DNA from 4 places in the Lysinibacillus sp. NPDC096212 genome. Region 4 is predicted to be linked to each of the others. Evidence: riboswitches for the same ligand, from Rfam matches in the RefSeq annotation. Region 4 holds a riboswitch; each other region holds the start of a gene.
What was found. Region 4 has a riboswitch for S-adenosylmethionine ahead of ACIQ7T_RS11680 (Na+/H+ antiporter NhaC family protein). Riboswitches for the same ligand answer to the same signal wherever they lie in the genome.
Positions count from the first base shown of each region.

Region 1: it holds a riboswitch for S-adenosylmethionine, as region 4 does, so the genes downstream of both, ACIQ7T_RS25150 (bifunctional homocysteine S-methyltransferase/methylenetetrahydrofolate reductase) here and ACIQ7T_RS11680 (Na+/H+ antiporter NhaC family protein) in region 4, are expected to answer to the same signal.
Region 2: it holds a riboswitch for S-adenosylmethionine, as region 4 does, so the genes downstream of both, ACIQ7T_RS24480 (cyclase family protein) here and ACIQ7T_RS11680 (Na+/H+ antiporter NhaC family protein) in region 4, are expected to answer to the same signal.
Region 3: it holds a riboswitch for S-adenosylmethionine, as region 4 does, so the genes downstream of both, ACIQ7T_RS12810 (MetQ/NlpA family ABC transporter substrate-binding protein) here and ACIQ7T_RS11680 (Na+/H+ antiporter NhaC family protein) in region 4, are expected to answer to the same signal.

Region 1 is NZ_JBIWFQ010000038.1:5,314-13,875, forward strand. Features, by position in the region: gene ACIQ7T_RS25140 (protoglobin domain-containing protein) at 1-1,170, shown strand, start outside; gene ACIQ7T_RS25145 (protoporphyrinogen oxidase) at 1,443-2,831, shown strand; SAM riboswitch class I at 2,957-3,055, shown strand; gene ACIQ7T_RS25150 (bifunctional homocysteine S-methyltransferase/methylenetetrahydrofolate reductase) at 3,148-4,995, shown strand; gene metH (methionine synthase) at 4,988-8,419, shown strand; gene ACIQ7T_RS25160 (GNAT family N-acetyltransferase) at 8,494-8,562, shown strand, end outside.
Region 2 is NZ_JBIWFQ010000035.1:21,861-30,422, reverse strand. Features, by position in the region: gene ACIQ7T_RS24505 (hypothetical protein) at 1-150, opposite strand, end outside; gene ACIQ7T_RS24500 (aldo/keto reductase) at 378-1,223, shown strand; gene ACIQ7T_RS24495 (winged helix-turn-helix transcriptional regulator) at 1,305-1,688, opposite strand; gene ACIQ7T_RS24490 (MFS transporter) at 1,799-2,983, shown strand; gene ACIQ7T_RS24485 (YuzC family spore coat inner layer protein) at 3,138-3,554, shown strand; SAM riboswitch class I at 3,701-3,805, shown strand; gene ACIQ7T_RS24480 (cyclase family protein) at 3,906-4,643, shown strand; gene ACIQ7T_RS24475 (DedA family protein) at 4,696-5,292, opposite strand; gene ACIQ7T_RS24470 (Cof-type HAD-IIB family hydrolase) at 5,522-6,295, opposite strand; gene ACIQ7T_RS24465 (DUF2225 domain-containing protein) at 6,887-7,582, shown strand; gene ACIQ7T_RS24460 (hypothetical protein) at 7,606-7,959, shown strand; gene ACIQ7T_RS24455 (erythromycin esterase family protein) at 8,141-8,562, shown strand, end outside.
Region 3 is NZ_JBIWFQ010000011.1:89,315-96,236, forward strand. Features, by position in the region: gene ACIQ7T_RS12795 (carbon-nitrogen family hydrolase) at 1-475, opposite strand, end outside; gene ACIQ7T_RS12800 (PhzF family phenazine biosynthesis protein) at 558-1,352, opposite strand; gene ACIQ7T_RS12805 (pyridoxal phosphate-dependent aminotransferase) at 1,460-2,629, shown strand; SAM riboswitch class I at 2,817-2,921, shown strand; gene ACIQ7T_RS12810 (MetQ/NlpA family ABC transporter substrate-binding protein) at 3,012-3,845, shown strand; gene ACIQ7T_RS12815 (methionine ABC transporter ATP-binding protein) at 3,951-4,976, shown strand; gene ACIQ7T_RS12820 (methionine ABC transporter permease) at 4,969-5,640, shown strand; gene ACIQ7T_RS12825 (alpha-hydroxy acid oxidase) at 5,654-6,814, shown strand.
Region 4 is NZ_JBIWFQ010000010.1:16,359-24,920, reverse strand. Features, by position in the region: gene ACIQ7T_RS11705 (ABC transporter ATP-binding protein) at 1-536, opposite strand, end outside; gene ACIQ7T_RS11700 (VOC family protein) at 1,102-1,527, shown strand; gene crcB (fluoride efflux transporter CrcB) at 2,076-2,438, shown strand; gene crcB (fluoride efflux transporter CrcB) at 2,435-2,764, shown strand; gene ACIQ7T_RS11685 (hypothetical protein) at 2,795-3,142, shown strand; SAM riboswitch class I at 3,382-3,489, shown strand; gene ACIQ7T_RS11680 (Na+/H+ antiporter NhaC family protein) at 3,598-4,878, shown strand; gene ACIQ7T_RS11675 (DUF3951 domain-containing protein) at 5,485-5,643, opposite strand; gene ACIQ7T_RS11670 (DUF2812 domain-containing protein) at 6,000-6,545, opposite strand; gene ACIQ7T_RS11665 (PadR family transcriptional regulator) at 6,545-6,862, opposite strand; gene ACIQ7T_RS11660 (PA2928 family protein) at 7,001-8,107, opposite strand; gene ACIQ7T_RS11655 (CbrC family protein) at 8,515-8,562, opposite strand, start outside.

The DNA of each region.
Region 1 (8,562 bases), on a different contig from region 4:
AGGGATTTACAATATTTAAAAGCCTTTCAACCTTTTGTAGAAGGCAGTATTGATAATATTGTTAATCGATTTTATGAAATGATTGGAACTGAACGTAGTTTAGTAGATATTATTAATAAACATAGTTCCGTGGAGAAGCTGAAAATTACATTACGACGTCATATTATTGAAATGTTTAATGGTACGATTGATGATGAATTTTATCAAAGACGAATAAAAATTGCTAAAGTGCATGTCCATATTGGGCTAAAAACACAATGGTATATTTGCGCATTCCAAGATTTAACAGCATCATTTATTGACTTGGTTGAAGAACATGTTAATCATCCAATGGATCAGCTTAATACAATTCGAGCAATCTCAAAAATTTCTAATTTTGAGCAACAATTGGTTTTAGAGGCGTTTGAGCATACAATTGAGCAAATTCATGAAAAAATGGAACGTAGAAAAGAAGCGATAGAGCAAGAAATCGTAGAGTCTTCGGAAGGTCTTGCCACAATATCTCAGGAAACGAACAATTCATTTCATCGCTTAAGTGGACAATCAGAGGAAATTAAGCAACTAGCGAAAAAATCACTTCAAGTGTCGACTATGGCTGAGAGTCAGGCATTAGAAGGTCGTGAACGATTAAAGAGTCAATCGCAAAATATGAATACTATTATTTGCTCGCTTGATGATATAGCAGAAAATATTGCACAGTTGACAGATATGTCAAAGGAAATGGAATCGATTATGAATGTTGTAACAAATATTGCTAATCAAACAAACTTGTTGGCTTTAAATGCGGCAATAGAAGCGGCTCGTGCTGGAGAAGCGGGTAAAGGCTTTAGTGTTGTTGCAGATGAAGTGAGAAAACTATCGAATCAAACAAAGGAATCTGTCACATCGGTAGCAACGTTACTACATAGAACGAATGAGCGGACAGATAAACTTGTTCAGTCGCTTAGTAATATTCAAGAAGAGGTAGCGTCTGGTGAGGGAAATATGGTTCAAACGGAAGGGCAATTTACTAACATATTAGAAGCTATGACCGAGGCGAAAGACCAAAATGGTCGGATGGAAAAAGAAGTACAAGCAATAGTAGACGTACTAAGTGAATTAGGTATTGCCTTTAACGAAGTGAAAAACTCAGCTGGAAAACTAGCTAGCTTTGCACAAAATTTAAATTAATGAAGAGAAAAGCAAAAGGCAAAGAAAATTGTTGTTTCCTATTAAGGCGCTACACACTTTAAGGCACAAATAACACTATATTAATTGTTTATATATAATTTCCGTTATGGAGATAAAAGCCTCTAGCGAATATATGCTATTTGAATATAAAAAAATGGAGCTGTCCAATGTGCTGGATAGCTCCATTTTTGCTAAATTTGTAAAGGGTTTAACGTAATTTTTGATAAAAAAAGTTTATACTAAATAAAGAACTAAAAATAGGGGCGGTTAATATGAAAACAGTTGTTGTATTAGGTGGCGGAATTACGGGATTGTGTACGATGCATTATTTACAACGCCAAGTTCAGGAGAAAAACTTAGATGTAAAACTTGTACTTGTTGAAAAAAATACATACCTTGGTGGCAAGCTTCACTCTGCATATGAACAAGGCTTCATCATGGAAACTGGAGCAGATTCTATTGTAGCGCGTCATAAAGGTGTCATGGAGTTAGTAGAGGAACTAAACTTTGAACAAAATCTTGTGTACAACGAAACAGGTATTTCGTATATTTACACAAATAATGAGCTACATGCTATCCCAGCAGACTCAACGTTCGGTATTCCTATGAGCCTACAATCTCTCGAGGAAAGCACGCTTGTATCTGAGGAAGGTAAAAAAGAAGCGTTAAAGGATTTAACAATGCCGAATGAAAGGTTTACAAAAGAAAGCTCGATTGGGGAATTTTTAACGTATTATTTAGGTGAGGAGCTTGTTCAAAACCAAATAGCGCCGGTACTTGCAGGTGTATATTCTGGAGATTTAAATCAACTTTCAATTGCTTCGACTTTACCGTATTTAATCGATTACAAAAACGATTACGGTAGTATTATTAAAGGTTTTGATGCAAACAGGAAACAATTTGTGAAAGCCTCCAACAAAAAATTTATTTCATTTAAAAATGGTTTATCGTCACTAATTGATCGACTTGAAGAAACATTAACGGATGTAGAAATTATAAAAGGGATTGCCACTACTAGTGTTAAAAAGCAGGAGAATCTATACTCTGTTACGTTAGCAAACGGTAAAATGATTGAAGCAAATCATGTTGTATTGGCACTGCCAAATGAAGCGGTACAAAGCTTATTACAGGATGAATCGTTGAACGGCTATTTTAAACAATTTAATACTGCATCCGCCATTACGATTTATTTAGGATTTGATGTTCCCGATAATAGATTGCCAGCAGATGGAACAGGCTATATTGTGTCACATAATTCGGATGTTATTTGTAATGCAGCAACGTGGACAAGCCGCAAGTGGAAACATACCTCTGCAGAAGGGAAATTACTTGTACGACTTTTTTATAAGAGCATTAACCCTGAGTATGAGAGATTGCGTATGATGACAGATGAAGAGTTAGCAGCAGTTGCTCTTGAGGATGTAAGAAAAAGCTTGGGGATTGAGGAAAAACCAACTGTTGTTGACGTGACAAAATGGATCGACCAGATGCCGAAGTACGACTTGGCACATCGTGAAGCGTTGCAAGGTCTCTTACAAGAGCTCGAGAAAAACTATCCAAATTTATCAATAGCGGGATGCTCATATTTTGGAGTAGGCATAGGTGCATGTATTCAAAACGGTAAAAAAATTGGTGAAGAACTTGTAGAAAAACTATCGTAATTGTTTGATATAAATCAAAATATTATAAATTTCGTAAAAATTATCCTTTGTTCAGTGAAATAGTCTTGACTCAATCGTTCGTAAACGATATGATTCTTTTAATTATTTAAAAAATTCATACTAAATTCTTATCAAGAGAAGCAGAGGGACTGGCCCTATGAAGCTTCAGCAACCAACTTAATGTCAGGTGCTAAATCCAGAAGACCGTGTGTCGAAGATGAGAAGGAAAACAATTACGAAATGACGTAAAAGCCTTCTTTTTTTATGAAAGAAGGCTTTTTTTTATTTTAAAGATTAGGGAAGAGAGGTTAGTTTTATGGAATTGCTTGAAAGGTTAAAAACGCAAGTTCTAACAGCAGATGGTGCAATTGGTACAGTTTTATACGGCTACGGCTTGGAGTACTGTCATGAGGAAATGAATGTACAGAGACCTGAATTAATTGAAAAGATTCATAGAGAATATATTGCAGCTGGTGCTGATATTATTCAGACGAATACTTACGGAGCTAATGCCATAAAATTAGCCCGCTATGGGTTAGAATCTCGTGTACAGCAGTTTAATGAAGCTGCTATAACGATTGCAAAACGAGCAGCGGCAGATGGTGGACAATTTGTTTTAGGTACAATTGGAGGAATCCGTGGTATTCGTAAAAGTGACGCAACGTTAGAAGAAATTTTAGCAACCGTTGATGAGCAGGCAACAGTTTTACTGGCAGGAAATCCAGATGGTCTTTTACTTGAAACTTATTATGACTTTGAAGAGCTAACGGCGACTTTAACAATGCTGCGAGCTAAAACGAAATTACCGATTATCGCTCAAGTTTCTATGCACGAACCCGGAATTTTGCAAAATGGAATGAGCTTAAATAACGCCTTATATAAACTTGAAGCGTTAGGTGCAGATATCGTAGGAGTTAACTGTCGCTTAGGCCCTCACCATACTATACAAGCATTTGAAGGAGTAGAGCTTCCTGAGAAGGCATTTATGTCAGCGTATCCGAACGCCTCTCTTCTTGATTTGGAGGATGGGCGTGTCGTTTATGAGTCGGAGGCAGATTATTTTGGTCGAGCAGCTGTAGCGCTTCGTGATCAGGGGGTACGTTTAATTGGTGGCTGTTGTGGAACGACACCAAAGCATATTGCTGCAGTGAAAAAGTACTTAGAGGAGCTATCCCCGGTCGAGGAAAAGTATGCAAAACCAGAAAAAGTAGAGGTTGTCCGTGAGGCAGAGCCAGCAAATTATGAGCCATTACATGAAAAAGTAAAACGTGAACGCTCGGTTATTGTGGAGTTAGATACGCCAAGACATTTAGAAATTGAAGGCTTTATTGAAGGTGCAAAAAAAATATATGAGGCGGGCGCAGATGTAGTCATGATGGCCGATAACTCTCTTGCTTCTCCAAGGATTAGTAATGTCGCAATGGGTGCCTTACTGAAAGAAACACACGGGGTACGCCCGTTAACCCATATAACATGCCGAGATCGTAATTTAATTGGTCTTCAATCACATTTAATGGGATTAAATGCACTAGGGATTCATGATATTTTAGCAGTTACTGGAGATCCGACAAAGGTAGGCGATTTCCCAGGAGCAACTAGCGTTTATGACGTATCTTCAATGGAGCTGATCCAATTAATAAAACAATTAAATGAAGGTGTATCGTTCTCAGGGAAACCGCTTCGTAAAAAGGCAAATTTCTCTGTAGCGGCTGCATTTAATCCTAATGTACGTGTACTAGATCGCGCTGTCTCTCGATTAGAAAAGAAAATTGAACATGGGGCAGATTATTTTATTTCACAGCCTGTTTATACAAAGGAAAAAATCGTGGGAATTTACGAGGCGACAAAGCATTTAGAAACACCAATTTATATAGGCATTATGCCAGTAACGAGCTATAAAAGTGCGGAGTTCTTACATCATGAAGTGCCAGGCATCAAACTATCTGATGATGCATTAGCACGTATGAGGGCTTGTGGCGATGATAAGGAACGCGCAACACTAGAAGGAATTGCAATTGCTAAAGAATTAGTAGAAGTAGCAGCGGAATATTTCAATGGTATTTACCTCATCACACCATTTTTACGCTATGATATGACGCTAGAATTAATGAAATTTATTGAGCAATTGGATGAACAGAAAAAAGGGGTAAGTATAAATGGCTAAGCACATGATTGAAGAGCAACTAGAGAAACGAATATTAATTCTTGATGGCGCAATGGGAACAATGCTACAAAATGAAAATTTATCAGCAGAGGATTTTGGCGGCGAGGAATATGATGGCTGTAATGAAAATCTCGTGCTAACTAGACCAGATGTGCTTGAAAAAATTCATGGAAAATATTTAGAGGCTGGAGCAGATATTATTTGTACAAATACATTTGGAAGTACTCCACTTGTATTAAATGAATATGATCTTGGTGCGAAAGCGGAAGAGATTAATAAACGCGCTGTAGAAATTGCACGCAAAGTAGTGGATGAGTTTTCAACATCCGACTGGCCACGTTTTGTAGCGGGGGCTATGGGACCAACTACAAAAACCTTATCGGTTACAGGTGGTATTACATTTGATGAGTTAGAGGAAAACTTCTATGTTCAGGCAAAGGCATTAATCGAAGCCGGGGCGGACGTTCTGTTGCTAGAAACTAGTCAGGATATGCTAAATGTTAAGGCAGGAACATTGGGGGTATCTCGTGCCTTTGAAGCAACGGGAAAAGAGCTACCTGTGATGATATCGGGAACAATTGAACCGATGGGAACGACACTGGCTGGTCAAACAATTGATGCTTTTTACATTTCCATCGAGCATATTAAACCATTATCAGTTGGTTTAAACTGTGCGACTGGACCAGAGTTTATGACTGATCATATTCGTTCATTAGCAGAGCTTTCAACAGGCTATATTAGCTGTTACCCGAATGCGGGCTTACCAGATGAGGAAGGCTGCTATCATGAGTCACCTGATTCATTGTCACAAAAGCTAAAAGGCTTTGCAGAAAAGGGCTGGCTAAATATTGTCGGAGGTTGCTGCGGTACAACGCCAGCACATATTGCGGCTATCCGAGAGGTGCTAAAGGACGAAAAGCCTCGCCAATTACCAGATGCAACCCATGGTCATGTAGTATCAGGGATAGAGCCATTGGTGTATGACGACTCTATGCGTCCATTATTTATTGGAGAACGGACAAATGTCATCGGCTCTCGTAAGTTTAAAAATTTAATTATTGATGGGAAGTTTGAGGAAGCGGCAGAAATCGCGCGTGCTCAGGTGAAAAATGGAGCACATGTTATCGATATTTGTTTAGCAAATCCTGACCGCGATGAACTAGCGGATATTCGTGGCTTTATGCAGGAGGTTGTAAAAAAAGTAAAAGTACCTCTTGTGATTGACTCGACAGATGAAAAAGTAATTGAGGAAGCACTTAAGTTTTCTCAAGGGAAAGCTATCATTAATTCTATTAACTTAGAGGATGGTGAGGAGCGTTTTGACGCAGTTTTACCGCTAGTGAAAAAATATGGGGCCTCTTTAGTAGTGGGGACAATTGATGAGCAAGGCATGGCGGTTGATCGACATCGCAAGCTAGAGATTGCTGAACGTTCCTATAAATTGTTAACAGAAAAATGGGGTATTGCTCCTGAAGATATTATTTTTGACCCATTAATGTTCCCAGTAGGTACAGGAGATGAGCAGTATATTGGCTCGGCGCTTGAAACAGTAGAAGGAATTCGCCTTATTAAGGAGAAAATGCCACGTACATTAACGGTGCTTGGTGTAAGTAATATTTCATTCGGATTACCACCAGTAGGTCGTGAAGTATTGAATGCCGTGTATTTATATCACTGTACACAGGCTGGTTTAGATTATGCAATTGTGAATACGGAGAAGCTAGAACGTTATGCATCTATTCCTGAGGCAGAGATTAAGCTAGCAAATGATTTACTCTTTCATACAAATGATGAGACATTAGCCGTCTTCACGGATTTCTATCGCGATAAAAAGAAGGAAAAAACAGAGGAAGATATCCCTAAAACAGTAGAAGGTCGCTTAGCTTACTATATTTTAGAAGGTACAAAGGAAGGGCTTATTGAGGATTTAGAGGCTGCTCGTGAAATTTTCGAAACGCCGCTTGCTATTATTAATGGACCTTTAATGGATGGAATGGCAGAGGTTGGCCGCTTATTTAACGATAATCAGCTCATCGTAGCAGAGGTATTACAATCAGCAGGGGTTATGAAAGCAGCAGTAGCACATTTAGAGCAATTTATGGAGAAAGATGAAGAGAGTGCTGGCAAGGGGAAGATGGTTCTTGCAACTGTAAAAGGCGATGTGCATGATATTGGGAAAAACCTTGTCGATATTATTTTAAGTAATAATGGCTTTAAGGTCATTGATCTGGGTATCAAAGTAACACCTTCCCAATTAATAGAAGCGATTCGCAAGGAGAAGCCAGATTTCATCGGGCTTTCAGGCTTACTTGTAAAATCAGCACAGCAAATGGTTATTACAGCTCAGGATTTTAAAGAAGCGGGAATTGACGTACCTATTTTAGTAGGGGGAGCGGCATTATCCCGTCGCTTTACTGAAACAAAAATTGCTGGCGAATATAATGGACCTGTCATTTATTCAAAGGATGCGATGCAAGGATTAGAGCAGGCAAATCGGCTAATGGGGACAGATACACGTGCAGATTTCTTAGCTGAAATTAAGGAATCTCGTGAAAAACGCTTAGAGGCAGACGAAAAAAGAGCGGCTCGCCCTACAAAAGAAGTAACAGTAAAGCCTGTACGTACAATAAAGGAATCGTCTGTCTTTCTACCAGCAGATGTGCGACGCCATGTAAAGAGAGGATATGCTGTTTCGCATTTATATCCATATGTTAATATGCGGACATTACTAGGACATCACCTAGGCTTAAAAGGTCAAGTGCAGCAATTACTTGATGCTGGCGATGCAAGAGCAACGGAGTTAAAAGAGTTAGTCGACGATTATTTACAAAGGGACCTATTGAAACCATCAGGTATGTATCAGTTTTTCCCTGCACAAGCCGATGGGGATGATGTAGTCGTTTATGATCCAGCAGATAGCAAAACAGAAATTGAACGATTTACCTTCCCACGTCAACAAGTTGAACCGTTTTTATGTCTTGCAGATTTCCTGAAAACAGTTGAAAGCGGTGAAATGGACTATATTGCCTTAATGGTGGTAACAGCTGGCCAAGGGGTTATGACGAAGGCTCGTCAGCTAAAAGAGGAAGGGAAATTCCTTGAAAGTCATGCATTACAATCTACAGCCCTTGAGCTTGCGGAAGGCTTTGCAGAGCGTATGCACCAAGAAATTCGTGATCAATGGGGCTTCCCAGATGCAACAGATTTTACAATGCGTGATCGTTTCGCGGCAAAATATCAAGGACAGCGCTTCTCATTCGGCTATCCAGCATGTCCGAACTTGGAGGATCAAGAGAAATTGTTTGGCTTATTAAAACCAGAGGACATTGGTGTTCACTTAACGGAAGGCTTTATGATGGAGCCGGAAGCTTCTGTTTCAGCAATTGTCTTTGCACATCCAGATGCTCGATATTTTAATGTGTAATGCTAGAAAAAAGTGGTATAACTTTATGTAATGAGGTTAAAGCCTCGGCATAATTGAAGTAGGACGTGAGCATGATGATTCGATTGATGGAAGAGAAAGATTTACCTGGTGTTTTAGATATTTACAATGACATTATTTTAACG
Region 2 (8,562 bases), on a different contig from region 4:
TTTTATGGAGAAAGCATAGGCACCATCAAATTGGCCAATCTCAACTCTCATAGCATTGTCCTGAATTTCCTTAATTGCATTCAGCCTTGATTCAAACATCTTTATTTCGGTCTTTTCTAAGTGATTTGCCAAGTTTTTTGTTATTACCATGAGTCCCCAACTATTTTCAAATATTCAATTTTCTGCCATTAATTGTAACGCATATAGAAGGCTGAACCACGTAAACTAATAAAAATTTCTTATAGCGAACCATTGATATCTCACAAAAGTTACCTCCACGTTTCTATGAAACTAAAAAGTGCGTACTTTTTTTTGCAATGGCATGGAAGCATAATAAGAAAGCAACAAAGCACAAACGAAAATCGGAGGACAGAAAAATGATTAATCATTTACAAGATAAAATTACATTAAATAACGGCTTACAAATGCCTGGTATGGGTCTAGGCGTATTTCAAGTACCGAATGATGTTACAGCAGAAATGGTAAAAAATGCGATCGAGGTTGGTTACCGTAGTATCGATACTGCCGCTATTTATGGTAATGAAGCAGGGGTTGGCGAAGGTATTCGTCAGGCACTAGCAACTACTGGTTTAAAACGTGAGGATTTATTTATTACATCAAAAGTATGGAACGATGGCTTGAGCTATGAAGAGACAATTGCAGCATACGAAGACAGCTTAGAAAAATTAGGGCTAGATTATTTAGACCTATATCTTATTCATTGGCCAGGTAAAAATAAATTTGCAGAAGCTTGGAGAGCACTCGAAGATTTATACGATCAAGGGAAAATTAAAGCTATTGGCGTATGTAATTTCCATGTGTCACATTTACAAGCCCTTCTGAAAACAGCTCGTATCACACCAGTTATTAACCAAGTGGAATTACATCCACGATTACAACAAACTGAGGTACGTTCATTCTGCGAAGAGCACAATATACAAATGGAAGCTTGGGCACCATTAATGCAAGGTGGACTTCTTGAAAATGAAACTATTTCAAAAATAGCTGAAAAATACGGGAAATCAAACCCTCAAGTTATCTTGCGCTGGGATATTCAAAATGGTATCGTCACAATTCCAAAATCTGTGCGCAAAGAACGTATGATTCAAAACGCTGATATTTTTGATTTCTCACTAACTGATGAAGAGATGACTATCATTAACGCCATGAATCTAGATCAACGTGTTGGACCAAACCCAGATGAGTTTGATTTTGTCATGTAAACGATAGCTATGTAAACGTGAAAGAGACTGTCTTATTTTCTTAGTATAGAAAACTTTTTAGACAGTCTCTTTCCAATCTATTTAAGATGTATGCTTTATTGCGATATCTTCATCCCGTTGCATTAACAGAACATCTTCACCTTTTTCTTGTAGCACTTCGATATGTTTTTCACCCCAAGTGCAAAGGATGTTCAGCACAGGGTCCATCTCTTGACCATAAGGTGTTAATGAATATTCAACTTTTGGCGGTACTTGATTGAAAACCTTACGATTAATTAATCCAGACTGCTCCAATTCACGCAACTGGCTTGTTAGCATTTTTTGCGAAATGCCTGGAATCAATCGGCGAAATTCATTCGTACGAATCTGACCATGGTGGTTAAGATGACAAAGAATAATAGGTTTCCATTTGCCTCCAATGACTTCAAGAGTGGCTTCAACACCGATATTATAAACTTTTTTCATTGTAAACCCCCTGTAATATTCAAAAGTAACTAAAAGTACCCTATATAACTTTTAGGCATGTATGAATATTACTATATACTATACAAAAAATCAAAGGAGATATTAATAGAATGAAAAATACAAAAGTGCCGAATGCTAAACTAACATTACTCGCACTTGCGATCAGTGCTTTTGGTATTGGCTCTACAGAATTTATAAGCGTCGGACTTCTACCATTAATTACAGAAGATTTCGGTATAACGTTAAGTACTGCGGGTTTAACCGTATCCATATATGCACTAGGTGTAACTATTGGTGCACCGCTTTTAACAGCCTTAACATCGCGCCTTAGTCGTAAAAATGTATTGCTGCTCGTCATGGTGCTTTTTATTATCGGGAATTTACTTGCAGCTCTAGCACCCTCATTCTCATTACTACTTGCCGGCCGTGTTATTTCAGCATTAGCACATGGCGTGTTTATGTCTATTGCCTCTGTAATCGCTGCAGATGTTGTGGCACCTAATAAACGAGCAAGTGCAATAGCTTTTATGTTCACAGGGTTAACATTAGCAACTGTCACAGGCGTCCCGCTAGGAACTTTTATTGGACAAGTAACTGACTGGCGAATGTCATTCATTTTCATTGTTTTAATTGGTATTATCGGGTTAATTAGTAATACTCTGCTTGTGCCGAGTCAGTTATCGAAAGGTAAACCAATATCTATTCGAGATATCGGGAAAGTATTAGGGAACATACAAATGCTATTAATTCTCTTTATTACAGCAATCGGATACGGCGGCGTGTTTGTAGTATACACATATGTTTCCCCTATATTAGAGCAATATATGGGCTACTCACCTCAAGCAATTGTCATTATCTTAGTTGTATTCGGTATCTGTGTTGCTATCGGTAATACACTGGGTGGTCATTTTGCTAATAATAATCCATTACGTTCTATCTTTATTATCTTTATCGGCTTAGCATTAGCACTACTCGGCATCAACTTCTTTTTAGAATCATCAATCGTTGGATTAATAATGGTCTTTATGATGGGGCTATTTATGTTTATGAATGTACCGGGATTACAGCTTTATGCCGTTCAGCTTTCAGAAAAATATATACCATCAGCTATTTCAATGGCTTCAGCATTAAATATTTCAGCCTTTAACATTGGTATTTTTCTAGGATCATACATTGGAGGAATCATCGTTCGCCACCAATCATTAGCTCATACACCTATATACGGATTCGGCATGGTGATGCTTGCCGCAGCTACTACATTTCTATGGTTACTCTTTGATAGAAACAAACTTTGAAGATTTATCGGAACAATTTCAGTTTTTATCAACGGGTGACTCCTTGGGCAGACGAGACCCTGGAGTGAAGCGGTTCATCGGATGCCCCCAGGAAACACCGAAAGCCTTTGTTGTACATAATATATGGTATCAGCATAGGATAGGAGGAATTTAGTTGTATTACAATCCTTATCCGTATTTTGTCTATCCTAATTATTATCCAACATGGGCATGGGCAATGGCCAATCAACCAACTACTCAACAACCTTTTAGACAGCTAGCAATGCCAACAAACCCAACGAATAGAAGTCCATTTCCACCCGTCAATACAAATAGATTGAAGACTTCTGCGAAACGGATCAAAGCTATTATGAAGCAAGCACAGATACTTACGGATAAAATTGATGAATCCGAGCCATTTGCACATGATCTTATGAACGCAGCACAGCAATCAAATAAAACAGAAGTTGAAAAATTAATCACGTCAACAGGCATTACTTTAAAATTCGAAACGAACTATACACCAGATGGATTTCGAATAACATTTACTGATCAAGGCTGTTGTAAGCTAACATTAATTTTGAATTGGTGAAGAGTTGGCCCTTTGAAGAGGGCCACTTTTTTTGCCTTTAGCATCTTTATGAATTTTAACCTTGTATCCCTATTGAACTTGTAAACTATAAATAAATATGCTAAAGTGTTTGTAATCTTTATTTCTGAAAATTCTTATATTGTTTTTTCTTATCAAGAGAGACGGAGGGATTGGCCCTATGAAGTCTCAGCAACCAGCCTATAGGTATGGTGCTAATTCCAATTGGCGAAATTTAGCCTTGAAGATGAGAAGACTTACTTTAGTTGCTTTGCACAAGAGTCCTCTTTCTACAAGGAGGGCTCTTTTTTATTGTTACATCCAAAAATAATTAAAAGAAAGCAGGAAGATATTATGGCAAACGAACTTTTACAAGCAATTCAACTATTGAAATCGAAAGAATGGGTGGATTTAACACATACATTTGGTCCTAATTCGCCCCACTTCTTTATGTTTGATGATGCAAAATTTGAAACATTATTTTCCCATGATGATGGCTTCTTTGCGCAGCAATTCACTTTCCCTGGGCAATACGGAACACATATCGATCCACCTATCCATTTTGTGCGAGATACACGCTATTTAGAGGAATTGGAGCTAAAAGAACTAGTGCTACCACTAATCGTTATTGATAAATCAAAAGAAGCCGAAGTAAATAACGACTTCACGTTAAGTGTTCAAGATATTCTTGACTTTGAAGCTGAAAATGGGGAAATTGAAACAGGTACCTTTGTTGCGTTGCGTACCGATTGGAGTAAACGTTGGCCAGATAAAGAATCTTTCAGCAACAAAGACGCTGATGGCAATAATCATATTCCTGGCTGGGGATTAGAAGCGTTACAATTTTTATTCGGCGAACGAAAAGTAAGTGCTATTGGCCACGAAACCTTTGATACGGATTCAGCAACAGATTTTCGTAAAAATGGTAAGCTAGATGGCGAATATTTTGTGCTTGAGCAAGATACTTACCAAATTGAGCTCATGACAAATTTGGATAAGCTCCCTCCAAAAGGTGCTGCTATTTTCAATATTGTACCAAAGCCTGAGAAAGCCTCTGGATTCCCTGTGCGTTCATTTGCAATATTGCCTTAAAAGATAAAAAGGTCTGATTCACAACCTGAGTAGGTATTGAATCAGACCTTTTTTACTTTGGCGAATTCCTTTTTTTGAAAATAAAATAAACGATTAACATTAGTATTAGGAACAATACTATAAGATAAATACTGTAGCGGGATAAATATACCCCAACATAACGCCAGTTCTCCCCAAGTACCTTTCCTAAGGTAATAAAAGTAAATGTCCAAATAACTGCTCCCGTATAGGCAAAGAAAGCAAATTTTTTATAAGGATAATTATTGATAGCCGCAATATATGCTGTAAGATGACGCACACCAGGAATAAAATATCCTATTAATAATAATCCCGGCCCTATTTTTGCAAATAATTTTCTAGTAAAGTCAATTTTCTGTTCAGTAATGTGGATTTTTGGACCGTATTTTTGCAATAACGGTAGCCCAAATCTATAGCCTATATAGTAGCTCAGAGTAATTCCCCCTGCCGCACCTACCATAGCGCTGATTAAAGCTGGAATATGTGCGAGGGTTTCTTTATATACGCTATATCCTACATATGTTAAAAATATCTCATCGGGAAGTGGCAGCCCAACAATCCCGCCAACTAGGATAAGAATGATGCCAAAATACCCGTAATGTTCTATTAGAGATTGCACGTGATGCGCCATAAATCCTTCCCACCTAAAGCATAATGAATTTCTTTTTACAGATAGCTTTATAATAACTCAAAGCAAACAATATTATGAGTATTATGACTTTAATACAATTTTCTCCAGGATTTATTATCACTGCCTGTAGATTGTATAGATGGAAAAATTATTTCTTTTTAAAAACTTTCTCCAATGTTGTATAGTGGTCGATTCATGCTATAAATCTCATTTCTCGGCTACTACTCTATTAAATTATTTGTAGCTCCCGAAGAGCATAATCAATACCATCCTCAGTTGATTTCTTCGTTACATAATTAGCGACATTTTTTAATGCTTCACTACCATTGCCCATTGCAATACCAAAGCCAACCTGCTCCAGCATGTCAATATCATTATCTCCATCACCAAAAGCAAGTGCTTCCCCAGGACTCAAGTCGAAATAATCTAGTACAGCATGGACAGCAATAGATTTAGAAACATCATGTTGCAAAACATTTGTAATATACGGGTGCCACCTTTTAAATAATAAATGAGGGAATTTTGAAGTATACTTTTTCTCAATATCCTCATCGCCATATAAACACATTAAGTAAACCTCTTGCGTTAAAATATCTTCATTAATATCAGGAAACTCTAGCAAAGATAATGTTTCTTGCATAGCTTTTAATGTCTTTTCTTCTTGGACGTTATTCATCGATAATTGTTCTGTAAAAAATGATAGACTTTGTTTATTGTCTTCAGCAAAAGCCTTAACTGCGTGGACAATTTCCTTTGCAATAGGCATTTTATGTATTACTCGATCTTGATACTTAACATGGGCACCATTAGCTGTAATAAACGTTTCTATGCCTATGTTTCTTAAATCTTGGCACATTGACAAGGGTCTTCCTGTAGCAGCAACAATATGAATTCCTTTGTTTTTTAATTGCTTAATAGCGGTTCTTGTACTTTCTTCAATACGACCATCTTCATAATTAACAAGCGTTCCATCTACGTCAAAAAATACAATTTTATAATCCATCGTTCGCTCCTTATCGTTTTACACAATTTTATTAGGTATATCATTTAGAGGAACCTCACCATAACATGGCCCACTTCGGGTAACACCTGTGACGATGATCTCCAAGAAGTCGCTCAGCCCTACTCCGATCACCCTGATATAAATGTCATTTTCCACTACAGGCGAGTGTTGAGTGACTCCCCTTTGTTGCTTAATAATAATCCTATATTTCCCCAATCAATATACTTGTAATTTTACATTAAGAAACATCTTTATACCAAAATCACGAAATAGGCATTATCGCCTACACATTCAACTTTATAATAAAAACATCAATAATTATTTAAATTTGTACGTTATTTGACAAACTAAAACGAATGTATAACTTGCTTTAACTACACCGATAAATACTATTACGGGTACATATTGAAATTCCAAATAACTAAGAAAATAATGAACATTTTTATTTTAATAATTCTAAAGGAGTATACCAAAGAACATAGAATTGTTAATATAAAGGTAACTAAATTAAACACATTGAACGATACTGTCCATCGTATAAATAGAACAAAAGAAATAATAATCGTTTTTTATGTAAAGGAGTTGATTCTTATGGCATTTAACATTTACTACTATGAAAGTAGTGTGGATTGCAAGTTTTGCAAGAAGCATTTTACCACATATAAAGTACGCCCTAATCGATATAAAATTATCGAAGAACAAACAGACTTCATGCCCGTTTACGAAGGTTTAAACCCGTTATTGTATGAAGTTGCCGTCTGTCCACATTGTGGCTATGCTTACCACAAATCTATGACAAGAACATATGGGCCTTTCATGCTTCTTATTGATGAGCTATACATAAAAGCGCTTCAAAAACCAATGGATATGTGCAAGGAACGTACAATCGATGATGCCATTGTAAGCCTTAAATTAGCTTATCTTGTATCAAGGGCATCAATGGAAGAGTCACTTCTTATGGCTAATTTCGCACTAAAAATAGCCTGGCTATATCGCTTAAAAAATGATCATGAATCAGAATTGCGCTACCTCTTTGCTGCAAGGGACTTTTACAGCAAATCTTTTGCATCCAATCAAGAGGGCGGAGAGAGAATTCAATTTTTACATGCAGAATTAAGCCTTCGACTCGGAGATATTGCTGAAGCGAAAAAAGGATTCTCTCGACTAATAGCAGATCGAAATGTCTCCAATAAATATCGAAAACTAGCACGAAATCGCTGGGAAAATTATAAATATGATGAGCAACCTAACAATGTAAATGACCATATAGGAGAAGTCATCAATTGAAGTAAACGAGGAGAATAATCAACATGCAGCTATTTAATAAAAGGATTGATGTGAGAGAAGAAGATATTTTTTCAGAACTACATCATTTTTTACTGAGAAAAAATAATCGCTATTTAACGAACGATGAGGTAGTTACATTAACTGGGGTTTCATCTGAGCTACTCTATAAATGGGTAAAAACAGGAAAATTTAAAAAATCGATTTTCCCTAATTTAGGCGCACCCTGTGAGCGCTGCGGACAAGTTACTCAGGCAAAAATCTGTGTTAGTTGCTCATCAACCATCGTTAACACTTTAAAACAAGAGGAAAAGGATCGTGCATGGTTCAATCAAATACAGCGGAATAATCCGAGAGCTAGCACGTATCACTATAAATAAAATAGTTAACATCTCTACAGTGTACATACGCTATGGAGATGTTTTTTTATCTGCCTCCGCTCGAATAACCCAAAATAATGACACCCAACCAAATTTAAACAAAATTTAAACAAACTCCCCTTTTACTTTAAACTTCACTATCTATAATTGACCTTAACATATAGCGAAGGACTGATAGAAAGTGACAAAAGGTAAGAATCGTAAGGTTTTATTATCATTAAGTATTGCGTTAGCAAGCTTTACAGCGTTCAGCGGAGTATCAAATGCATCGGCAGCAGTTCCAGCGATAGAAGAACGTGTAGCTTTGGAGAACAATTTAGAAGTAAAGCAAGCCCGCACATCCAATGAAACACTTCAAGATTGGAAAAAGTGGACAAACGATCATGCTTACGGCTTAACATCTATTCAACCTGAAGCAATTAGTCAACAAAACATTCCATCCACTAAATTTGAAGATTTAGAGATGTTAAAGCCTTTATTGCATGATAAGCGCATCGTTTTTTTAGGGGAAAGTTCACATGGCGCAGCAGAATTTAGCCTAGCGAAAACACGTTTAATTCAATTTTTACACCAAGAAATGGGCTACAATGTCCTAGCCTTTGA
Region 3 (6,922 bases), on a different contig from region 4:
CTAAGGCGTGAGCACGTAGCCATTCTGGGAAGCGAATATCGTAGCAAATCACGCCTGCAGCCTCGATTTCTCCAAGTGCAAAGCGATTCATCTCATCCCCAGCTTCTAAATATAAATGCTCGTCCATCAAACGGAAAAGATGTGCCTTGTTATATTCACCTACTAACTCTCCATTTTTATCAAACGTATACATCGTGTTGTAAAATTTATCGCCCTTCTTCGTTGAAACAGAGCCACCAACAATATGTACGCCAAGCTCTTTCGCTAGGTTTGATAAAAATGCTTTCGAACGCTCTCCATCCACATCTGCAAGCTCTGATAATTTTTCAAGAGCATAGCCTGAATTCCACATTTCTGGTAGTACAATAATTTCTGCACCTTGTTTTGCCGCTTCACGAATTTTGTCCTCAGCGCGAGCAAAATTTTCTTCTACTTTGCCAAAACCTACATTTAATTGGATACAACCAATCTTCATTACTATTCCTCCTCTAGACAGTACTGTTCTGTATTTATACTACAATAAATCAACCTTACTTCCATGGTTTAAGCTCAAATATTTAGATTAATATTTCACCACTCAATACTTGAACAGCCGAACCCGCAATTGCCACATCTTTTATTTTTGGTGTAACGTACAATAATCCACCACGTTTTGAAAGCTGTTTGCTAACGATACTTTCTTTTGATAATTTTTCACACCAGTAAGGTCCTAGCGCACCATGAGTGGAACCATTTACATGATCCTCATCAATGCCTTGTGCTGGAGAAAAGAATCTTGAGACTATATCAATTCCCTCATCTTTAGAACGACTTGTAATACAAACACCACGTACCGGGAACTGTTTCATCGCATGAAAATCAGCTTTGAAATCTGCAATATACTCTTCGTGACTTAGCTCCACTATATAATCCAATTCTGTTTTCCCTACATATGTTGGTTTCACACCAAGCCATTCCTCAAGCTCCAAAGGACATTCAATCTCTTCTAACTGGTACTTCTTAATTGTTATTTCAACTAGTTCATTCAACCAATTTGCTTGCAAAGGACCGCTTACAGTCTGGAATGTAATCGAAGAATTGACGGGTACAATTCCTTGTTTCCAAAGTAAAAAAGCGCTAGCGATTGTTCCATGTCCACAAATTGGTATTTCCTTTGCTGGCGTAAACCATCTAAGAAAAAAATCATGATCCTTCTTTTGGACAAAAGCTGTTGTTGGTACGGGAATCTCCTGAGCAATTTTCTGCATGGTCGACTCAGGTATTGGTGAATCAAGTAAACAGACTGCTGCGGGATTTCCCTTGTAAAGCTCTGTAGTAAAAGCATTGACGATAAAATACGAGACTTTGTTCAATTTTCCTCACCTCATAAACTATTGGGCTCTAGACAATTACTAAAAAAAGTAATATTATGTGCATCATATCTTTAATAATTATTATATTCTGAAAAAGGTGGACATGCATGGAATTCTCAAAAAAACTACAGCTACTTCCAACTCAATTTTTTGCAGCACTTGTGCAAAAAGTAAACGCTGCTCTTGCTGAAGGGCGTGATGTTATTAATCTTGGTCAAGGTAATCCAGATCAACCCACTCCTCCACATATTATTAAAGCATTGCAGGAGGCGGCAGAAAATCCTCAAAATCATAAATACTCTCCATTTCGTGGCATAGCAGAATTACGCCAAGCAGCTGCAAGTTTCTACAAACGCGAATACAATGTTGACATTGATCCTGACACAGAAGTAGCTATTCTTGGTGGTACGAAAATTGGTCTTGTTGAGTTACCGTTAGCCGTTTTAAACCCCGGTGATACTATGCTATTACCCGATCCTGGATATCCAGATTACTTATCAGGTGTCGTATTAGGTGATGTTAATTTTGAAGTTATGCCTCTTTTTGCAGAAAATCATTTTCTGCCTGATTATAATGCTTTATCCGATGCAGTAAAAGAAAAGGCGAAGATGCTTTACTTGAATTACCCGAATAACCCAACTGGCGGTACTGCAACACTTGAATTTTTCGAGGAAACAGTACGCTTTGCAAAAGAGCACAATATTATCGTAGCACATGATTTTGCCTACGGGGCGATTGGATTTGACGGCAATAAACCTATCAGCTTCCTGCAAGCTGACGGTGCAAAAGATGTCGGTATCGAAATGTATACATTATCCAAAACGTATAATATGGCAGGCTGGCGCATTGGTTTTGCAGTTGGTAACCCTGATATTGTTGCAGCCATTAACCTTATTCAAGATCATCTATTTTGTAGTCAATTCCCTGCCGTGCAACAAGCCGCGGCAGTTGCACTTACTGCTTCCCAGAGTTGCGTGGATAAGCTAAGTGCGACTTATGAGCGTCGACGAAACGTACTGATCGAAGAAGCTCAGCGAATTGGTTGGCAAGTAACAGCACCGAGAGGCTCTTTCTTTGCATGGCTCCCTGTTCCATTAGGTTTTACGAGTGAACAATTTGCCGATTTATTGCTCGACAAAGCTGATATCGCAGTAGCTGCAGGCAATGGCTTCGGTCAATATGGTGAAGGCTATGTGCGGGTTGGCTTACTTGTTAGCGAAGACCGCTTACGTGAAGCGATCAGTAGAATTGAAAAATTAAACTTATTTAACTCATGAAGTAGACTCTACCCGAAAAACTGTTCCATTAGCTCAAACTTGCTATGGGAACAGTTTTGTCTCTTTCTTGCGGATTCTTTCGCAACTAAATATTATAACAAAATAAAAAATTTTAAAAATTCAATTGACTTACTATATCCTATAATTTATATTAGTTCTATCGGATTTACAAAAAAATATTATAAATCTCTTATCAAGAGTAGCTGAGGGACTGGCCCTATGAAGCTCGGCAACCTCCTTTTTTAAGGAAGGTGCTAAATCCTGCAAACGATCATCGTTTGAAAGATAAGAGAGGACACTTTTTTATGAGCCTCTCTTAATTTTTTTAAGAGAGTTTTTTTTATTTTCAAAAACCGATAAAAAAACTTTGGAGGTATGTTTCATGAAAAAGAAAAATAAAATTTTATTAGGTTTAGCAAGTCTCACATTAGTAGCAGCATTAGTAGGCTGTGGTACTAAAGAAAATAGTAAGGATAGTCAAAGTAAGGCTATTAATGAAAATAAGATTGTAGTAGGTGTAACTTCTGGTCCACACGAACAAATTGCTGAGGTTGTAGCAAAAGTTGCCAAAGAAAATGGCTTAGAGGTAGAAGTAAAATCTTTCTCTGATTATGTTTTACCAAATACATCGTTAGCAGAGGGCGATCTTGATGTAAACAGTTATCAACACAAGCCATTCCTCGAGACATTTAACAAAGATCACAATACAGATTTAGTGCCAGTTGGAAAAACAATTTTAAATCCTCTAGGCATATACTCTGAGAAATATAAATCATTTGATGACGTTCCTGATGGTGCAACGTTCGGATTACCAAATGATCCAACAAACGGGGCTCGTGCTCTATTTGTCCTTCAAGAGGCGGGCTATATTAAATTAAAAGACGGTGCAGACTTAACAGCATCTATTCGCGATGTGGAAGAAAACAAAAAGAATTTGAAATTCATTGAATTAGAGGCTGCACAAATTCCAAAACAGCTTAGTGAAGTAGATGTAGCAGCTATTAATACAAACTTCGCTCTTGATGCTGGCATTAATCCTAAAAAAGACTCCATTCTTTTAGAATCTACGGACTCTCCATATGTGAATTACATTGTAGTACGTGCCGAAAACAAAGATGACCCAACGATCAAAAAATTTGTTGAAGCTTATCAATCTGATGAGGTACGCAATTTTATTGAAAAAGAATTCCAAGGCTCTGTAATTCCAAGCTGGTAAGTGACGATTAAGGACCATTCATAAAATCAAGAATCTGCGGGACTCCTACAGGAAAGCTAGCAGATTCTTGATTTATAGAAGGACTAAGAAAGGAGATATCACCGTATGATTCAACTAGAAAATATAACAAAAGAATTTAAAACTAAAAATGGTATCGTCAAAGCAGTAGATGGTATTAACTTGCATGTCAAAAAAGGTGAAATTCATGGGGTTATTGGCTACAGTGGTGCAGGAAAAAGTACTCTTATTCGCTGTGTCAATTTATTAGAACGTCCAACAACAGGAAAGGTATTAATCGATCATGTAGATATTACTTCCCTTTCTCTAAACGACCTTCGCAAAACTCGTCAAAAAATCGGGATGATATTCCAGCATTTTAACCTTTTAAAAACAGCGACTGTTTACAACAATATCTCGGTACCATTAAAGCTTCTAGGCTATAACGACTCCGAAGTGAAAAAACGCGTTGCAAAATATGCAGAAATTGTTGGCCTAACAGAGAAATTAGATAGCTATCCTAGCCAGCTTTCAGGTGGTCAAAAGCAACGTGTCGCTATTGCACGTGCCCTTGCCCAAGAGCCTGAGATTTTGCTCAGTGATGAAGCGACAAGTGCACTCGACCCCGAAACAACTGACGCCATTCTTGAGCTTCTCTTGAAAATTAATCGCGAGCTAGGCATCACTATTTTACTCATTACACATGAAATGAATGTTATTCAAAAAATTTGCGACGATGTATCTGTTCTTGAATCAGGGGCGGTTGTGGAATACGGCTCTGCTATAGACCTATTTTCAAAGCCTCAGCATCCAACGACACGAAAGTTTTTAAATACCATTTCTCAACGTAATTTATCCCCTTCCCTTATCGAGCAATTAAATGTTTCAGGAAGTGTTATTCGTTTAACATTCCTTGGTGAAAGTACAGGGAAACCATTACTAGCAGAAGTGAGTAAAGTTTATGATGTTCAACCGAATATTTTAACCGCCAATATCATTGAATTAAAAAACGGCATTGTCGGTAATATTGTCGTGCATCTACACGGTGAAGCACATATCGTAGAAAAAGCACTTAAGTATTTTACAGAAAACGGAGTAAGCGTTGAGGAATTAGGAGGCGAATTAAATGAATAGCATTCAAAGCTTCTTTGCAGATTGGTCAGATGTTATTGGGAAATCCATTATCGAAACCTTCCAAATGGTCGGGATTTCATTATTTTTCTCTATTTTAATAGGGATCCCATTAGGGCTTTTAATTGTTTTAACTCGCCCAGGACAATCGTTTGAAAATAAATTTCTCTATCAATTTTTCAATTTATTTATTAATATTATCCGCTCTGTACCGTTCATTATTTTACTATTCTTCATTTTACCGTTTACGAAGCTAATCGTCGGCACAACTATTGGTGTAAAAGGTGTTATTGTACCGCTTGTTGTTTATACAACGCCTTATATTGCGCGACTTATGGAAACGGCACTTTTAGAAGTTGATCCAGGTGTGGTGGAAGCTTATACAGCAATGGGTATTAAACGTCGTCATATTATTTGGAATGTCTTATTACGAGAGGCGCGCCCATCCATTATTTTAGGTTTAACGATTGCCACAATCGGTCTTATAGGAGCAACAGCAATGGCAGGAATGGTTGGTGCTGGTGGTCTAGGTGATCTCGCATACCGTTACGGTCATTTACGCTATGAGGTCGATGTAATGTATGCGACAGTGTTTATCTTAATCATTCTTGTTCAGATTATTCAATCAATAGGTAACCGCTTTGCTGCGAAGTTAAAAAAAGATTAGTAGGAGGATTATGATGACAAAGACAACACATAGCGATCTACTATTAAAAAATATTAATGCACAAGCCCCCTTTCCTATTTGCTTTGCAGATTTAGAAAAGGCAGTTGCAGAAAAAATGGAAGCTGGTCCGTTTGGTTACATCCGTTCAGGCGCTGGCGGTGAGCAAACATTAAGGAATAACCGTACAGCCTTTGAAAAATACTCTATTATTCCACGCTTTTTACAGGATGTTTCAAGTATTGATACATCAATTGAACTGTTCGGAAAAGTACACCCAACTCCGTTCTTATTTGCTCCTGTTGGCATGAACAGAATGGCGCATGACGAAGGAGAGCTAGCCGTAGCACGTGCAGCTGATCAATTAAAAATCCCTTATATTCAAAGCACAGTTTCAAGCTACGCACTCGAGGATGTGGCACAAACAGCTCCCACTGCTATTAAATGGTTTCAATTATATTGGTCAACAAATGAGGAAATTGCCTATAGTATGGCCGCTCGAGCCGAGGCTGCCGGTTTTGAGGCTATCGTTTTAACTGTAGATACAGTCATGCTTGGCTGGCGTGAAGAAGATGTTCGCAATCAATTTTCACCATTAAAGCTTGGGTATGCACGAGGAAACTATATGAATGACCCTATTTTTACTGCTTCCTTACCAGATGATTCATTTGAGTCATATGTACAAGGCGTGTTGCAAAATATATTCCATCCAACATTAAATTGGGACAATGTACGTGAATTAAAGCGCCGTTCGAATCTCCCTATTTTGTTAAAGGGAATCTTACATCCTGAAGACGCAAAACTAGCTATAGAAAACGGCATTGACGGAATTATCGTATCCAACCATGGTGGCCGCCAATTGGATGGCGTAATTGGTTCACTTGATGCACTTCCTGGCATTGTGAAAGCTGTAAATGGGCAAATTCCTGTTATTTTAGATAGCGGTGTATATCGTGGTATGGATGCTCTTAAAGCACTCGCTTTAGGAGCAGATGCAGTTGCCATCGGTCGCCCCTTCGTCTACGGACTTGCATTAGCAGGACAGCAAGGAGTCGAAAAAGTAATGACGAATTTATATGATGAATTAAAAGTTTCAATCGCATTAGCGGGGGCAACATCTATAAAAGGACTTCGCGATATCACATTGGTGAAAAAAGATGGAGTCAATAGTAAATGAATTAATACTGATGAACGCTAAAAGCAGCGTAAGAGTCGTTCACTCAAAATAAAGCGGTCCTGCATTTCGAGGTGGCGATCCGTCGCTTCGAGTGTTTTATCCGGCATT
Region 4 (8,562 bases):
AAATATTGAATAAGGATAGCCATGATCGGTACTGGCAGCATTGCAAAAAAAGTAAGCTTCCACGAAATCATAAAACCCATGGCAAAAATAATAAAGCCCATGTAGATTGTGGAATCAACCAATGTCATAATCCCGAAACCAGCGGTCAACGACACTGCGTTTAAATCATTAGTCGCACGTGCCATTAAATCCCCGGTGCGATTTTTTTCATAAAACGTCGGTGTCATGCGTAAAAAATGCTGCATAAGGTTTCGACGTAAAATTTTCTCTAAGTTAATAGCCCCTTCAAATAATCTGAATTGCCACACAAAATTAAGGGCATAACCCCCAATAATGATACACACGAAAATCAAAATATACTTCGTTAAAATAGCTGGTGTCATTTCTCCAGCAGTCAATATATCAATAATTGACCCTAGTAAATACGGTGGAACAACTTCTAAGCCACTCGCAATCATTAATAGCACGACAGCTATAGAATATTGCTTCCAATATTTCTTAAAAAACCAGCCTAATTTACTTAAAACATCAAACATACGTTATAACCTTCTTTCTCTAGTGCTGTTAAAGCTGTGCTACCCACTATCCAGAAATACCTTGATGAAAATCATTTTTTGTACTTTGTTTCGCATACACATGCACTCCTTTTTCATTGTCACTACAACCCTTTTTTGCAACAAAAAAGACACATACCCAAAAAAAGAGCATGTGTCTCTTCATAAAAGGTCAGGAGTTACCCATGCCCTTTATTTGCAACGCAAAATAAAAAAGTTAGAAGACATGGACAATGTATGCAGTTGTGCTTTGATATGATACTGGTAAAATTAACATCGTCATGCCCTCCTCTACTTAAGATTGTTATAGTGTTCTTGAAGATTATCACACTTTAGAAATATTTGTCAACCAACTAACTGTTATTTTTTACGTTTTTCAGGAAATAATTAACGCTTTAAAGCAATGAATTACTACAATTACAATCTTGGAACAAAGTAAACTAGGCACCTTAAATTTAGAATTTCAAACCTATAACTTTTTGTATTGACTTTAACGCAACGTAAGCCTTTATGGTTAGTTTGTATGAACCTAAAGGAGGAAATAAACATGAATGAATTTTATCAAATGCCCTTATTCGTAAAGCTAAAAGTAAGAAATATTGAAAAATCAAAGGAATGGTATGCAAACGTACTCAATTTCAATTCGGTATTTGATTTCCCAGATGCGAACGGAACAACTTCCATGACACATTTGAGAGGAGCCAAGTATCAAGATTTAATGTTATTAAAGGATGAAGAAGTCAGCACTTCTAACTCTGTCATTATTAATGTTTTCTCTAATAATATTCATAGTATTTATCTGGCTGCACTAGAAAATAAAACGAAAATCATTCAACAGCCGACAGTTCAACCATGGAATGCAAAAGAATTAACGATAGAAGATCCAGATGGTTATGTTTTTACAATAACTGAAAGTGTCGATTCCAATAAAGACTTCGATACTGTCATTGACAATGTTAATAATCAATCATAGTAATAAATTATGACATGATTGCAACAGCAGAAACAAGTTCATCTGTTACACTACTTGTGTGAAGCAGATGCTATATGTATACACGTGCGATGGCAGAGTGGCTAAAAGAATCAAGTTCCTTTTACGATGAAGGAAATAAAATCGGTAAGAAGTGTCCTTGATTCCTACAAATAGACAATACGATTGGCTGTGTTAACTAATTAACCTTTACTACTACTCCAACATTTACTATTATGGTTTGCCGCAGTTAAACGAAATAATAGAAACTGTCTTTATTTTCAAGAAGAGCGAAAGTCAACAATCTTCTATTTTTCAATTAAAACATGTTATTGAAACATCGCTGGAAGACCCTGTCGAACAAAGCTAGTTCGATAGGGTCCAAATCAATTTATCGGAACAATTTCAAGGTTTATCGCCCTAATTTTTAAATTTATCGCCTAACTTTTTTAATTTATCACCCAACTTTAATTTAACGCCTAACTATTATCTAAAATGGGTATCTCATGATACACTTTTTAATATAGACATTTTAATAAGGAGTCTTTACTTTGAAATCATTTTTAGCTGTTGGAATCGGCGGATTTTTGGGTGCCATCTGTCGATATAGCCTTGGTCTAGTACTTTCAAATAACGGTGGTTTTCCATTTGCGACACTTTGTATGAACTTAATTGGCTGCTTTTGTTTAGCATGGCTATTTACAACGTTTACAAAGCGAACACCTGTTATTATAGGAATTGGTACTGGCTTTTTTGGTGCTTTTACAACCTTTTCAACATTTTCTTTAGAAACGCTATTACTTTTGCAGGATAGTAAATGGCTACAAGCCGTTCTTTATATTTTTGTAAGTGTTTTTGGCGGTTTAGCTTGTGCATGGCTAGGATTTAAACTAGCAAAGGGGCGCTTCGTATGATAATGATTGGTATCGGTGGATTTTTGGGTGCACTAACAAGATTTTATCTAGGAAGATTGATTGTCCATACATACCCATGGGCAACATTTTTTATTAATATAACAGGTTCTTTTGCACTTGGCTTTCTATTTGCATTACATCCAAATGATTGGATTTGGCAGTTTATAGGGCTTGGTTTTTTAGGAGCATATACGACCTTTTCAACATTTGGTTTTGAATGTTTGCAACTCTTAGAGCAGAAAAAATGGAGGCAAGCGATTATTTATATATGCACTACAGTTTTATTCGGTTTACTTTTCGCGGCACTTGGCTTTGTCCTTGTGTAGCAGCATTTTTGAAATACTAGAGGTGATTTTTTGACACAGCCGTCCATTGAACAATTACAAGCGCTCGAAGCTGAAATTGAACAAACATTATATACTTTAATCGACTTAGAACTAGAAGAAAACTTTCCAGAAATGAATACTCGCTTTGCACAATTACTTGCAAAGGTTCAGGCTGCTCAGTTAATTGATTATAAACTTGACGTCCTCGTTGATCCTCAAGGATTGGCAACAGAAACATGCACTCTACTACAAAGTTTAATAGAAGCAAAGGCTAGACCACAAAAAAGACAACGCCTCCTAACACATCGTATGATTTTAAAAATATGGCTACGTAAAAATCAACGCTTTATGACGGAATTTTTACCACAAATGTTTTAGGTGAGGCGCCCCTCCAATTCTAAGGGCGCCTCCTTTTTCCCCCTTTCAGTTGTTAAATCAAGTTGTGCTGCGTAAAAACAGCGACACCAAAAATTCACGCTTTCCTATCCTCTAAACCTCTTACTTGTTCAATTTCCTTAATTAATATAGCTTTTAAACCAAGCTTGATTAAAAATATGTTGCAAAAATCGACTTTTTATTATAATATTTATTATTGTGAAAAAAAATAATATATTTGCTTCTTATCAAGAGAGATGGAGGGACTGGCCCGATGAAATCTCGGCAGCGGAACTTATGATTTAAGTTACTGTGCCAAATCCAGCAGGCAAAGGCTTGATAGATAAGAGGAGTGTTTTATAGATATAAGGCCTCTTCTTGTTGTTACAAGAAGAGGCCTTTTTATCGTAAAAAGAATGGACAAAAGACGTGTCCAATTTTATTTTTTGGAGGTAGACATGAAGAAAGAGAATCCATGGGCGCTGATCCCATTTGTTGTTTTTTTAATTTTATTTATTGGTTCAGGGGTTATTACAGGTGATTTTTACGCCTTCCCTGTCATTGTAGCCATTTCTATTTCAGGCGCTGTGGCTTTGGCAATGAATCGAAAAGAATCGTTTGCGCAAAAGGTTGATATTTTTTGCAAAGGCGCAGGAAACTTAAATGTCATGCTGATGGTCATTATTTTTCTCTTGGCTGGTGCCTTTTCAGCGGTAGCAAAAGGCATGGGGGCAGTGGACTCCACTGTAAACTTTGCTTTATCGGTCGTTCCGCCAAACTTACTTGTCGTAGGCTTGTTCATCATCGCCTGCTTTATCTCCCTATCAATGGGTACATCGGTGGGAACGATTGTTGCACTGGCTCCAATTGGAGTTGGGATAAGCGAGCATATCGACCTTTCCATGGCTTTAGTAATGGCAGCGATTGTTGGCGGTTCGATGTTTGGCGATAATTTATCTTTTATTTCAGATACAACAATTACTGCCGTTCGTTCACAAGGTGCACAAATGAAGGATAAATTTAAGGTGAATTTTTGGATTGTGTTGCCGGCAGCTATTGTAACGAGCCTTATTTTAGGAGTTATCACAATGGGTGAAACTGCACAAGTGGAGCATTTAAGCTATAGTTGGGTAAAAATTGTTCCCTATGTTTTGGTTATTATTTTAGCGTTAGCTGGAATGAATGTTTTCCTTGTTCTGGCATCTGGGATTGTTCTTGCCGGGGCTGTTGGCTTAGCGGATGGCAGCTATCACTTAATGAGCCTTTTTCAAAAGATCGGCGAAGGAATGTCAGGCATGTATGAAATGGCATTCCTTGCGATATTAATAGCTGGAATGGTGGAGGTTATTAAGTTTAACGGAGGGATTGACTTTCTACTTCACCTTGCAACAAAAAGGATTAAATCGAAAAAAGGTGCTGAATTTGGCATTGCCGGCCTAGTGGGTTTAACAAATTTATCTACGGCCAATAATACGATTGCTATTTTAATTGCTGGTCCACTTGCAAAAAATATTGCTGAACAGTATGAGATTGAGCCGAGAAAATCCGCAAGTATATTAGATATTTTCTCCTGTACGATCCAAGGTCTACTGCCATACGGAGCCCAATTCCTGGCAGCCGCAAGCGTAGCCGGAATATCGCCAGTGAGCATGCTGCAATACTCTTTCTATCCAGTCCTTATAGGAATTTGCGGAACCATTGCTATCCTCATCGGATACCCGAAAGAAAAGAAAGCCTGAGCTTCATCACTTAAAAAAAAATATTGTTTTACCATTAAAATAATCCAATTGTTTTGAAAGAAATAATCAAAACGATTGGATTTTTTATTTGAGGCTATTCATTTTTTGTGATAGAGATAATACTTAAAAGTTACAATTACACTTTCTCATTAGTTATTTCGTAGCGTCTATATTTGAACATAAATCCAATTCCAAGAATAGGTCCAATCGCTAATATTGTAAAGATCCACTCCCATCCAATGATCCTCAGTATAATAGGGATTAGATTTATTGAAAATATAGTAAGTAAGAAACCAATACACATTTGAAAAGTAAGGGCTGTACCTACATAATCAACCTCGGCTATGTCTGAAACTAACCTTCCTAAAAACAAAATCATTCTTTGATCTATACGAAAAGGTTGGATTGTCATTTACACAAAATTATTGACTGTCCCTTGATTAAATAATACCAAATACAGGATAAAATTCCTTCGTAAATCTTATCATTGATAAAATAAAAATAATCTACTATTATTTCTTATTGAAATAATAGTAGATTCTCATATTTTATACTATTAGTTACATGAAGCCTGCAGCTTACTGTTTGATGTTTGTAACCACTCACTTAATTGTCATGTTTACCTCTACCATTCATGGCATCATCATATGGTGTATAGGTCATAGTAGGTACTTTCTTTTTCACAAAAACGCGATATATTGCCCGAACCAAAATGCTTGAAAAAATCAGACTTACAATAAGCGCAACACTATTCCCAATATTCATTCCATCCTATCCTTTCTCACTGAGTAGTTAGTTATAGTTTTCCTACTTTGCAAGTGTACTACTAATTAATGTAGGCAACTGTACTATTATATTGTCATCAAACATTGGACATGCCTAGATTGTAATATAATGATCTAAAACACCCCAATTATTTTCGAAATAATTAGATATCTATATTCTACATACTAATACTTCGGCACGAAGTCAAATTTTTCCTGTGGTTCAGTTTATCTTTTCTTCATAACACTACGCTTGGACCAAGCGGCTCATCGAAATCGCCTAGTTGAAACAGAAACCCACCCCCTCATTTTACCGAACATGAAAAAAACAGCTGATAAACTTCAGCTGTTCGTTCTTTATATATGCTTTGATTTTAATCGTAGGTTCTTCCACATATGATAGTATACTCCACCAGAAGTCATCACTGCTGGAACAGTAAAAATAAAGGAATATTCAAATCCTTGCTCTGCAACGTGTTGAATTGTCCCAGTGGTAAACATCATAAATATCCACAAAACCATCGTTATAGCAAGAGAAATAGATGCAGCTAGGTTTACAGGCTTTGCAAGACGCGCTAGTTTATCAATAGAAGACTCAGCGTCACTATATATGGGTGTAGTTTCTGGTGCTGCCTTAAAAATATGCATATCTGCACTAGAACAAACATGTGTCCAGCCACCGTAAGCAAATAGCTCAAAATACTCCTCTTCTTCATCCTTCGGTAATTTACGATAATCAATACTAAAAATGACGTCTTCTGGTTCACCTTTCTCTAGCCCATAGCCAGCACATCGAAATCTTTTTAAATGCCACCCATTTGCCGCTTTTTCACTTAATTCTTTCATATCGCGCTCCTCAAAAAAAGCTAAACCATATGATGCCATATATCTCTTATTTCGCACTATTTTTGCCCCCTTTGTAGTCCCTGCTCTGCCAATTGAATCATGACCTTTCTTCTTTCAATATCTTCGAGCAATATTTCTCGACCTTTATCCGTTAAGACATAGACCTTTCTCCGAGAATCCGAATCATCATGTAGCTGAATAAGTTGTTCAGATAATAGTTTTTTAATAATTGTATAAAGGGATGCTGGACCAACTACGAAAGTCCCCTTTGTTGTCTCCTCTATTAAACTCATGACAGCATAACCATGGCGAGGCTCCGTTAAGGCAGCCATAATATAAAAAACAGAATCTGTTAACTGCTCTAATGATTTCATTGTCTACACCTCCAATATATCACAAAATGATATATCATTAAATAATATATCATTTTGTGATATATAGAGCAACTCTATAAAAAACCCCCTCACAAGTCGTTACTTGGAGGGGATAAATAATTCTACGCTCTTTAATTTTCACTGAACTGGGCGATTCCAACGTAGCTGATATCTGAACATTTCTTTTTTCGTGTTCTTATCTAACAACAAAAACTCATCTCCTGCTTGAATCGCAAAGTAGTTCTCTAATGTACGAACACCCGGATTTTTTTGCTCAGCGTTAACAACACCTATATTTTCTTCCCAAATAATGCGATGGTTTTTCATGTCATATAATAATACGATACTGTCTGCACTTTCTCGCTTCGTTTGTCGATAAGATACAATAGCTGTTTGTTGTTGCAAATCAACATCTAATACGGCAGGATCTAAATTCTTGTATACTTGTATGGCAGGTTCAGCTAATACATTGCTGCTAAATTCTCGAACCTCTTCATAATCCTCCAACGGTTGATTGTGCGAAGCAAAATAACCTGGAATATCGGATTCTATGAAAAATTTTGTAGAAAGATATTTTTCAGCTTTGTTATCTTCAGCTAATTTCTTGCCATCGAAGCGATAAAAGTTCCCATCGACACCCTCTAAATAAAGATTATTCTCTAATAAAACTATATTGTGAGAACCTATATCTAAAACATCTATTAACTGTTTATGCTTTTCCGTAAATTCTTTTTCAGAGAGCTTTTCTTTCCCCGTTTTCATATCTAATAATGAAAGTTTCCCGTATTCACCGTCACGATGATGAACAAGAAGTCCCCCCATAAAATTGCCTATTAAAGTCTCTTTACTTGAAGAGGATTTCGTCCACTGTTTTTCACCTGTTTGCAAATTAATCGCAATAATTTGATGATGTGAAATAATTTGCGTAATGCCATTACCTGTACCGTTATTTTCAGATCCTTTAACCATTTGGACAGCAATTTTCTGTGCATTATCTGTATATATGGGTGATTCTGAATTGATAGGGAAGCTTCGACCAGCTAAACCAAAGGCAATCATCAAAAGATTCCCTAAAAAAGCGTACAGGATAAAAGTTATGACAAGAGCAAAATTAAATCGGCGTTTGAACAAAGCATACAATACTAATAAAAGCCCAACGCCAATGACAATGCCTAAAAAGATATCGTGGATAAACCAACCATTAAAACGCCATGAATCTATATAACGTTGAAAAAAATTGTCCAATTCTCCTCCCCCTCATCAGATCAATTTCGCCTCGGCGTAATTGCGTTCGGATTTTGAATTGTGCCCAGGCCTGCACGAGGGCCGACACGATGTCGGTCATTTCGGTAATACCACAGGACGTGGTGTTTTTACCGATGCAGGTCAGTTAGCCGTTTTAGCTGGATGCGAAGGTTTTAGGCTAACTTCCTTTATTCATTCCTTTAAAAAATCCGTAACATCCACCGGAGGCTTTAGGCCAATACGATGTTGGTCACTCAGTCGTTGCCACAGGACGTGGCGTTCTTAGACTGAGTTCCTCTATTTCAGTAGATGTTTGGACACCTTGAAAAGAAACCACATCCTCATTCATCTCACCACTTTAAGAGGTAGGAGTCTTCTACTGAATGAAGATATACTGTTTTTCACGTTTAACTAAAATCAGAATAAAGGACATAGCGACCACATTCTAAGCATCG